Regions from separate parts of the Priestia sp. 10L35 genome, predicted to be linked through region 2. Evidence: riboswitches for the same ligand, from Rfam matches in the RefSeq annotation. Region 2 holds a riboswitch; each other region holds the start of a gene.
The links. A riboswitch is a leader RNA that binds a small molecule or an ion and turns the genes downstream of it on or off. The one in region 2 is predicted to bind thiamine pyrophosphate.
Positions count from the first base shown of each region.

Region 1: it holds a riboswitch for thiamine pyrophosphate, as region 2 does, so the genes downstream of both, AC1DEF_RS19035 (acetylornithine deacetylase) here and tenA (thiaminase II) in region 2, are expected to answer to the same signal.
Region 3: it holds a riboswitch for thiamine pyrophosphate, as region 2 does, so the genes downstream of both, thiT (energy-coupled thiamine transporter ThiT) here and tenA (thiaminase II) in region 2, are expected to answer to the same signal.

Region 1 covers NZ_JBFTKA010000005.1:149,893-153,176, forward strand. Annotated here, with positions in the region: gene tenA (thiaminase II) at 1-306, opposite strand, end outside; gene AC1DEF_RS19035 (acetylornithine deacetylase) at 312-1,589, opposite strand; TPP riboswitch at 1,704-1,806, opposite strand; gene AC1DEF_RS19040 (MupG family TIM beta-alpha barrel fold protein) at 2,022-3,032, opposite strand; gene AC1DEF_RS19045 (PTS transporter subunit EIIC) at 3,029-3,284, opposite strand, start outside.
Region 2 covers NZ_JBFTKA010000002.1:667,299-670,582, forward strand. Annotated here, with positions in the region: gene AC1DEF_RS09385 (TspO/MBR family protein) at 1-719, opposite strand, end outside; TPP riboswitch at 946-1,043, shown strand; gene tenA (thiaminase II) at 1,138-1,827, shown strand; gene AC1DEF_RS09395 (aldehyde dehydrogenase) at 1,856-3,256, opposite strand; gene AC1DEF_RS09400 (ArsR/SmtB family transcription factor) at 3,270-3,284, opposite strand, start outside.
Region 3 covers NZ_JBFTKA010000002.1:227,145-230,428, forward strand. Annotated here, with positions in the region: gene AC1DEF_RS07120 (amino acid permease) at 1-1,153, opposite strand, end outside; lysine riboswitch at 1,256-1,440, opposite strand; TPP riboswitch at 1,615-1,715, shown strand; gene thiT (energy-coupled thiamine transporter ThiT) at 1,748-2,356, shown strand; gene AC1DEF_RS07130 (ethanolamine ammonia-lyase reactivating factor EutA) at 2,514-3,284, shown strand, end outside.

The sequences.
Region 1 (3,284 bases), on a different contig from region 2:
TTTTTCTAATTCTTTTTCGCTGATTTCAAATTTCTTGGCATACTCACGGTGCAGGCTCATTTCTTCGTTTAATGTAGAATCCAAAAGTGCAGCAAATTTCCCCATCGTTTGAACATCGGTAGCTTTCATGGCTCCAATCGCAAATAATTTAGCATAATCAATTAGGTAAAGGTAATCTTGAATCATGTAAAAGCGAAACTTCTCCTTTTCAAGCGTTCCGTCTCCCATTCCCTGTACAAAGGGATGATTATGATTTTGACGCCAAATAGGCTGCAGCTTTTCGTATAATCGTTCACTAAATTTCATGATGATCACTCCTTATGCGTATGCAGCCACGTATAAATGAACTGCACCATCACTTTTGTATATTGAATAAGCTGATTCATATCTAATTGTTCATTCACAGCATGTGCATTTGCTAAATTTCCCGGACCATAAATAGCTGCCGGAATTCCCGCATCAGCTAGCCAACCGCCATCTGTTACGCTAGTTGACACATCGATTGGGGGCTTTTTCCCTTCAATTTGTTCGTGAGTATGTGCAAGCAGCTGCACTCCTGCATGACCTTCATCAATTTCTAATGACGGAAAGATTTCTCCTCTGTCTTCAATCATTGATGTGCCTCCCCATTCAAAGGTTGGCAGATTATCTTTTAACCATGGATCTGCTTTTGCAATAGCTAAAATGTATTCTTCCACTTCTTTTGATACTTGGTCGTATGATTCATTAGGATAATAGTGAACGGTGATCCACAGCCTGCATTCATCTGCAATAAACGCAGCATGCCTTCCGCCTTCGATTACTGCTGGGTTAATCGTGTTTGTTCCTGGCAAAAATCCTGGATAGCTCTTTGTAACAGCCCAGTGGCGCTCCAATTCTTGTAGCCCTCCGATCACTTTTGCCATCTTTTCGATAGCGCTCGCAGCTAACAGCCCTCCTCCAGCATGAATCATGCTTCGGCGTGTACCGTCATGATAGGTTTTGCTGCTTTTTATCGTAATCCATCCTGTGATTACTCCGCCTTGACCTTGAATATGTAAATCACTCGTATCGGCTACAAGCGCAAAGTCAGCTGTATATCCTTTCTGACAGCATTGCAGCGTACCTGCTTCTCCCACTTCTTCTCCTACAACGGATTCAAAAATCAAGTCTCCCGGCAGTTCAATTCCTGCTTCCGTTAAAAGCTGCACTGCAAATAATGCTCCTGCCAAGCCGCCTTTCATATCAGCAACTCCGCGTCCGATTATCATATTGTCTTTTACCACAGCTTCAAACGGATTTGTCCCCCACTTTTCATTTTCTTGTACCTCAGCAACATCCATATGCCCGTTAATAATCAAGCTTTGATAGTCAGCTGATTTTTGTCCTTTTAACGTACCTACTACGATGGGATCGTTGGAATATAAGTCCCACATATCGATGGAAAAACCGCAGTTTTTAAGGAAATCTGCTACGTAACGCTGCGCTTCATGAGAATTTCGTGCAGGAGGCGCCGGCGTTTTATATGAAACAAGCGTTTTTACTAACTGGATTAGCTCCCCTTTGCGCTCCTCTACCTGTTTGACAATCAAATCAATTGTTTCTTCCATGTATGACACCTTCCTTTACGCATAAAAAAACACTTCTTTCGCAGGAAAGAAGTGTTTTTGTTTATATACAAAAAATTATTATAACGAGTTCGTAAGGAAATACCATACAAAACATCCATTACAATACCTCTTTCCTACGCTAGTATTACCTAGTTCAGGTTATAAGGGTTAAGACTTCTCGTCTCTCTCAGCTTAGAAAGCACCCCTAGTGGCGTTGTATCTCTATAAAATTAAACGATTATCATATGTTTACCTGTAATAGTTTTATCATAGTAAAGCGTTTTATTCAATAGAAAGGTTCATGATTCAGCAATGAAAATAGTTTCCTTTTTAGTAAAATAAAAAGCACACACCTTTTTTAAGCAGTGTGTGCTCTTTACTTTTATAAGCTTACTAGTTAGCGGCTTTTTTAAAAATACGCGGTTTTTCCATTTAGACAGTGACAAGCTCAAGTTTTTGCCCCGGTCTCACTAACGAAAGCAGCTCATGATCTTCTTCTATTACATACCCAATCACATTCACATTAGCATTTGCAGGCAAATTCGTTTTAGCTATTTGAACCTCTCCTCTGTAACGTCCGTAGCCACCATTGTCCATTGTAATTGCTCCCATTCTGCGCTCTACTGTATGAAATGGCGGTACTGGTTTTACAGATCGAGTATCAACTAAACGCAGAACGTCTTTTGATACATCCGGACGCACGCTGTATGTTCCCTCTATATGAGGTGAACGAATGCGCAGCGGAATAATACGGCTTTCTTGATATTGAACCAAACGCTTTAATAAACTTGAACCGGCGCATGGATCTCCAATATAAACCTCTGCTACTCCGCATCCGTATAAATCTACTGCAGAGGTAAAAGGACATCTATTACGGTCTTTTTCTCTAGTAGGAAGACCTTGATAAATAGGGCCTCTTTTTTCGTCTTCTCCAGGAATATAAGCGCAGACTGGAATACGAAGTTCATTAAATAAATCTGTCTGCTGTTGAAAAAACGTTTCTTCAAGCCCTGTTTCAGGCCGCGGATAAAAATTATGCCATGCAAGTAGCTGATGATGATGAAGACCTGCAGATAAGAGTGCTTCAATTTCTTGTTTGGATAACGTACTTGCATTAACAGCAATATAAAATTCATTCGCAAGCGAAAGAGTTTCTTCTGCGCTAAAGCCATCGTCTAGTCTAATACCAGATACGCCAAGTGAAGATAGCGACATAAGGCTTTCAATACCTAAATGAACTGGCGTATGCTTAGATACGTCTGCATACACGCTTATTCCACAATCTCTAGCCACATGAAGCAATTCTTTTGCCCGTTCAGCCAAATCCCCTTTTTCTTCTGGAATGTGAAGCGAAGTGAATGCACGTGTAACCCCGCACTCACTCGCTTCTATTAATTTTTCGGGGGCATCACTATCATTTAAATAAAACGAAATACCGATCATTCAAACTCCCTCGCCATTTCATCGTTAAATCCAAAGAAATAGGTACAAACAAAGCCTGCTGCATAAGCAACAACTAATCCAAGTAAATAAAGAAGAATTTGATGCGCATGAACTAAAAACGTAAGCGGTAAACCTGATACCCCCACCGCTACAGTTGCAATATGAAAGTGCGCCTGAAACGCTCCGCCGATTCCAGCTCCGAGACAAGCGGTTAAGAATGGACGCCCTAAAGGAAGTGTGACTCCAAAAATA
Region 2 (3,284 bases):
CCCACAATAATGGTAATTGCTAATAAAACAACTGAAATGATGACAGTAATGACAATTGGCTGATTTCCACTTTGCTTCACTGCAATGGCAATATAAGCCCAAATAAAAACAAGCGGATAAACAGCGTCTCGGTTTTTTAATGTAAACATGATGCCCAGCACAGCTCCTACCAGCAGCATAATAATCGTCCATGCTAACTCGTTTAAGCCAAGCAAGTGCTGTATTCCATTTGCTTGAAATACGACAAACACATTGACAATAGTCGCAACAGAAATCCATCCAAGATAAAGCGAAATCGGCAGACGCATAAACCATGTTGTCATTCGAGAATGCTGAATAATGGAATACACAATCATTAATGTGCCTAGAATAAAGAGCATAACTAAAAGAGATAACTTATAGTAATCGTTTTGGAAAATAAAGATCCACGCACTATTTAACAAACAGTTTAGAAAAAACCAAATGCCGATACGTGCATATATTTCCTTTTGATCTTCTCTTGCAAAAAATTGGCGTATAACCCAAATGGTTAATAATAAATAAATAACGCCCCAGATAGCAAAAGCATAACCCGCTGGTGTAAACAACGTAGGAACTTGCGCAGAAGCTTCTCCCGTTGTTTTGCCTCCTATTGGAATGGCATTTGCTAAATAATTCACAAGCAGTGTAATAGCCAAGCCTACTGTATTTAATACAGCATACAAACGAAATTTCGCCATTTTGTTCTCTCCTTTCTTCTATTTATATGGGAGTGTTTCGGAGACGAAAACGGCTCTTCCCTTCATTAATACCTCTTCTTCCCTAAAAATATGCATTTTTAAACAAAAATGATTAAAAATAGCTTTAAGAAATTTCCTCTTTAAGAAAGAAAAGCGGTTAGCACACAATTTCCCATAACGCTTTCTATTTTTCAGAATATATGGTAAGTTAAACTTAGATTAATAGGAAGTCCACTAGGGGTGCCACCGGCTGAGACAAGTTTTCTTGATCCCTTTGAACCTGATCTGGCTCATACCAGCGTAGGAAAGTGGCAATGTTCAGTTTTTACTGTCCTTTGCCACTCCGTTTATAAACGGAGTGTTTTTTATTTCCTTTATGTGCTTGTTTGTGACTTCCTCATATTAAAGGAGGATTTTGATGTCATTTTCATCTCAATTAAGACAAGAAGCAAACTATATTTACGAAGCCATTTTTAACCATCCTTTTATTAAAGGAATTGCTGAAGGAAACGTGCCAAAAGAAGCGCTTATTCACTACGTTTCTCAAGATTACGAATACTTAACAGCATTTGTTCGCATTTACGGCGCTGCTTTAACAAAATGCCGCACGCGTACCGAAATGGAAGCCTTTAATGCCGGCATTTCTACGGTATTACATAGTGAAGTACACCCTCACAATAATTTTTGTGAAGTAGCAGGCGTACGTTATGAAGACCTTCACACTGAGACGCTTTCACCGACGGCCAGCCACTACATTAACCATATGACAAGTGTTGCGCATACAGGCAGCTTAGCAGAAATCATTGCAGTGCTTCTTCCATGTCCATGGACGTACGTTGAAATTGGCCAGCGCATTACAGAACAAGTAAATCCATCTCCTTCTCATCCTTTTTATGAATGGATTCAGTTTTATAATAATGAAGAAATGAATGGCACAACACAATGGTTTTGTAACAAGCTTGATGAACTCGCCGAACAAGCTACTGAAGAAGAACGTAACCGTATGAAAGATCACTTCATCAAAAGCTGTGAACTGGAGTATTTATTTTGGGAAATGGCATATACCCAAGAAAAATGGCCGCTTTCTCAGCTTTCACTTTCAAAATAACGAAAAAGCCTCCTATCAGGAGGCTCTTTTATTTCAATAGTTTTTTGATCATTTTCAAGCTTTGTTTTTCCGAAGGATAGCGGAATGACAAATCAAACTTGGTTGTTTGAGACAGCATGCTTTTAAAATGAGTGAATGTCTGAAAGCTGTCTTTTCCATGATATTGACCCGTGCCGCTTTCTCCCACTCCGCCAAACGGCAAATATGGCGTAGCGATATGCATAAGCGTATCGTTTATACAGCCTCCTCCAAATGAAAGGCGCTCCGTTATCACGTTTTGCACATCTTCACTTTCTGTAAATAAGTAAAGAGCTAACGGCTTAGCTTTTTCTTGAACTTTATGAATGACTTCGTCTAGTGTTTCATATTCAATCATAGGAAGAATAGGCCCAAAGATTTCTTCTTGCATAACATCTGATGTCCAGCTTACTTCACTTAACACCGTAGGTTCTATTGTTAGCGTGTTTTTATTGTACCCGCCTCCAACTATAGCATTTCCGTCTTTTAAAAACTCAACTAGCCGAGTAAAATGACGCTCACTGACAATACGGCCGTAGCGGTCGCTTTCAAGTGGATTACTACCGTAAAATTGAGAAATTGCTTCGCGAAGTTTCTCTACAAGCTGCGCTTTCACTTTTTTATGCACGAGCAAATAATCAGGAGCAACGCACGTTTGGCCTGCATTCATCCCTTTACCAAACATAATTCGCTTCGCTGCAAGATCTAGGTTTGCGTCTTCATGTACAATGCACGGACTTTTTCCGCCTAGCTCAAGCGTGACTGGAATAAGCTGCTTCCCTGCTTCTTGCATAATAATTTTCCCTACATTTACACTTCCCGTAAAGAAAATATAATCAAGCGGCTGTTTTAAAAGCAGGCTCGTCGTGTCTACAGCGCCTTCAATCACCGTCACAAATGCTGGGTCAAAAGCTTCAGCCAGTAATTCTTGTATAACGCGAGATACGCTAGGCGTTAATTCAGAAGGTTTTATAATCGCCGTGTTTCCAGCGGCAATCGCTCCTACTAAAGGAGACAATGCTAATTGAAACGGATAGTTCCACGGAGCAATAATTAACGCGACTCCATACGGTTCAGGAACAATTTCCCCTTTAGAGCCCACATGTGTTAAAGCGGTTTTTACTTTTTTAGGCTTCATCCATTTTGCTAAATGCTTAAGCGTAAACCGAATCTCCTCTAGTAAAATCCCAATTTCCGACGTGTACGCCTCTACTTCAGATTTATTTAAATCTTGTTTTAAAGCATCCATAATTCTCTGCTCGTTTTGTTTGACTGCGTCTCTTAGCTTATTCAGCGCTTGAATACGGCTGCTGATACTCTTTGTCTTTTGCGCATAGAAATACTGCTTTTGTGTAGAAACAATATGTTCAATGACCGTTTCATCTGTGATATAAAATCGCTCGTGGTTCATCTCTTTCATCTCCTTATAAACATTCGCT
Region 3 (3,284 bases), 440 kb from region 2:
GATAGTGGCTGATGGCAATTCCTAACCAAGCAATAAAGCCAGACATACCAGAAGCGTTAAGTAACCACGTGTATACCGCACCGTCTCCAAAAAATGAAGCACCAAATGCAAGTGTACCGACAAGTGCCGTTGCGATTAAAGCATTCACTGGAACGCCTCGTTTATTCACTTTTGCTAAGAACCTTGGTGCTTTTCCATCTTTCGCTAAGTTCCACAGCATACGCGTAGAAGCATACATACCTGAGTTACCAGCAGATAAAACGGCTGTTAAAATAACGGCATTGATAGCTGATGCTGCAAACGCCAGACCTGCTCGTTCGAATATTAAAGTAAATGGACTTACTCGCACATCATCACTTGCTAATGAATCGGCTGTGTATGGAATAAGCATCCCGATAACAAAAATAGCTAAAATATAAAATAACAAGATGCGCCAGAAGACTTGTTTAACTGCGCGAGGAACCGTTTTTTCCGGATCTTCACTTTCTCCAGCTGCGACTCCAAGCAACTCTGTTCCTTGAAATGAAAAACCAGCAGCCATAAAAATACCTAAGACAGTAAAGAATCCACCGTGAATGGGTCCATCACCAAGCGTGAAGTTTTTAAACCCTGGTGCTTCATTGTTAAAGATACCAAAAATCATCATAATGCCAATAACTAAAAAGATGATAACTGTTACTACTTTAATTAACGAAAACCAAAATTCAGATTCACCAAATCCTTTTACAGAAAGGTAGTTAAGCCCAAACATAATTAATAAAAACAGGGCACTCCATAAAATAGAAGAAGAGTTTGGGAACCAAAATTTCATAATAAGGGCTCCAGCAGATAATTCAGCTGCAATCGTAATAGCCCAGTTATACCAATAGTTCCAGCCGAGAGCGAAACCAAAGGATGGATCTACAAACCGAGACGCATACGTACTAAATGAACCGGCTTCAGGCATATAAGCTGCGAGCTCCGCTAGGCTGGTCATCAAAAAGTAAACCATGACACCAATGATAGCGTAAGCTAAAAGCGCTCCCCCAGGTCCTGCTGTGTGAATTGCTCCACCACTTGCTAAGAATAAGCCGGTTCCGATGGCTCCTCCTAATGAAATCATCGTTAAGTGGCGAGATTTCAACCCACGTTTTAATTCTTGCTGCTCTTGCATAGATAAATACTCCTTTCGAATGTACGGAAAGAGACGGGATAACATAAAAAAAGCCCGCAGTATATGTGCGCGCTTTTAAATCTGAAAACCGCGTCAACCTTCCGTGAAGATAGCTCTTCACATCACTCGCATGATGTGACAGTTCTGTTCCTGTTCGGAGACAGCCCCAGCTTAAATCAACCGAGAAGTGATCTAAACTTCGGCAATTTTTCCTTTCAAACAACATCCTCAATGTTCTCTGCATTTCCGTTGCTTTACTATTAAAAACTGCGACCTCTACCTCATCGATTAGGATGAGGGTTTTTTATATTCATTTGACATAAAAGAAGTATACCAAATACTAAAACGATTGTCATTATAAAAAATAGATTCAGAAAATAGAAACATCTTTGAAATCTCTCGAATCTATTTTGTTACATATGGTATAATGAATGTTGTCATAATACTACATAAATATCCGAACGTACCACAGGGGGAGCCGCCGTGCTGAGAGTGAACAAATTGTTCAGACCCTTCGAACCTGTTAGTTAACGCTAGCGTAGGAATGTGGGAATAGTAGCATATATTTGCTTACTCCTGTGTAAACCGTTTGATATGAATGATTCAAAAACAGGAGTGAGAAACGTGAATAAAGCATTACCTTTACAGGCTAAAATTGAAATAGCTATTTTTGCAGCATTAGCACTTCTACTTGATCTTTTGCCTTCCATTAAGATTGCAACGGCTGTGAGTATTTCGTTCTCCATGGTGCCCATTTTTATTATGTGCTTTCGCTGGGGAGTAAAAGGCGGGGCCCTATCTGGTCTATTATGGGGGCTGTTGCAGTTGGCAACAGGAACGGCTTATATTTTAACAGCGCTACAAACGTTTATTGAATATATTGTGGCTTTTGCTTTTATAGGTGTTGGAGGTATTTTTTCGCAATCTATTAAAACAAATTTAGCTAACAATAACAGATCAAAAGCTTTTGTTTTGATTGTTTTATCCCTTGTTATCGGCAGCTTCGCACGGTATTTCTGGCACTTTATTGCGGGTATTATTTTTTGGGGATCATATGCGCCAAAGGGCATGTCCGCTCTATGGTATTCTTTTTCAATGAACGGTATTTCAATGGTAGGGTCACTAATAGCCTGCTTAATCATTCTTTCACTATTAATTCCATCCGCATCAAGAATGATTGTAACTAAATCACACTCATCATAAGCAAAAAGACTAAATCTACCAAGATTTAGTCTTTTTTTGTCATTTGTCACCTTTGTTTACACAAAAGTGTGTCAGGTTTGATAACATAGTTAGTGAAATATTCAAAAAACTGTTTTATGATAATCACCATATTCAAACGAGATAAGGGATTGATAGCATGCTACAGAAATGGATAACGAGCATAGGTTTAGATATCGGAACAAGCACAACAAAATTGATTGTAAGCAAGCTGTTAATAGCAAATCAACAAAATCAGTTTACGCTGCCAGGCTGTCAAATTATTGATCGTCGCGTAACGTATGTAAGTTCTATCTATACCACTCCTATGCTAAACGATGTTGAAATCGATGTTCAAAGATTAACGGTACTACTAGAACAAGAGTATAAGAACGCAGGAATCTCCTTAGATCAAGTGGAGGCAGGTACTGTGATCATCACAGGAGAAACGGCCAGAAAGCAAAATGCAGAAAGTATCGTTCACTATCTAGCCGAACATGCTGGGGATTTTGTTGTTGCAACAGCCGGCGCTGACTTGGAAGGAATATTAGCTGCAAAAGGATCGGGAGCAATAGAGCGTTCTGCTGAAACAAATGCAGTAATTGCCAATATTGATGTAGGAGGAGGCACTGCTAACATCGCTTTATGTCAAAATGGAAAAGTGATAGAAACGTTTACACTGCATGTAGGCGGGAGATTAATTCGACTAAATGAAGACGGTCTTGTTACCTACGTTTCGTCTCATTTAACTGAATTTTTGAAAAATAATTCTTTGACACTGCGAGAAGGTGAAAAAGCAGCATTTGAAAAGCTTTCGTCTATCTGTCAATTACTAGCTGAAGAAACCGTGAATTATGTAAAAGCGCTGAATCAAAATTCCTCGCTGCTCGTTTCTCCTCATACAAGATCTTCTATACATCCTGAAACGATC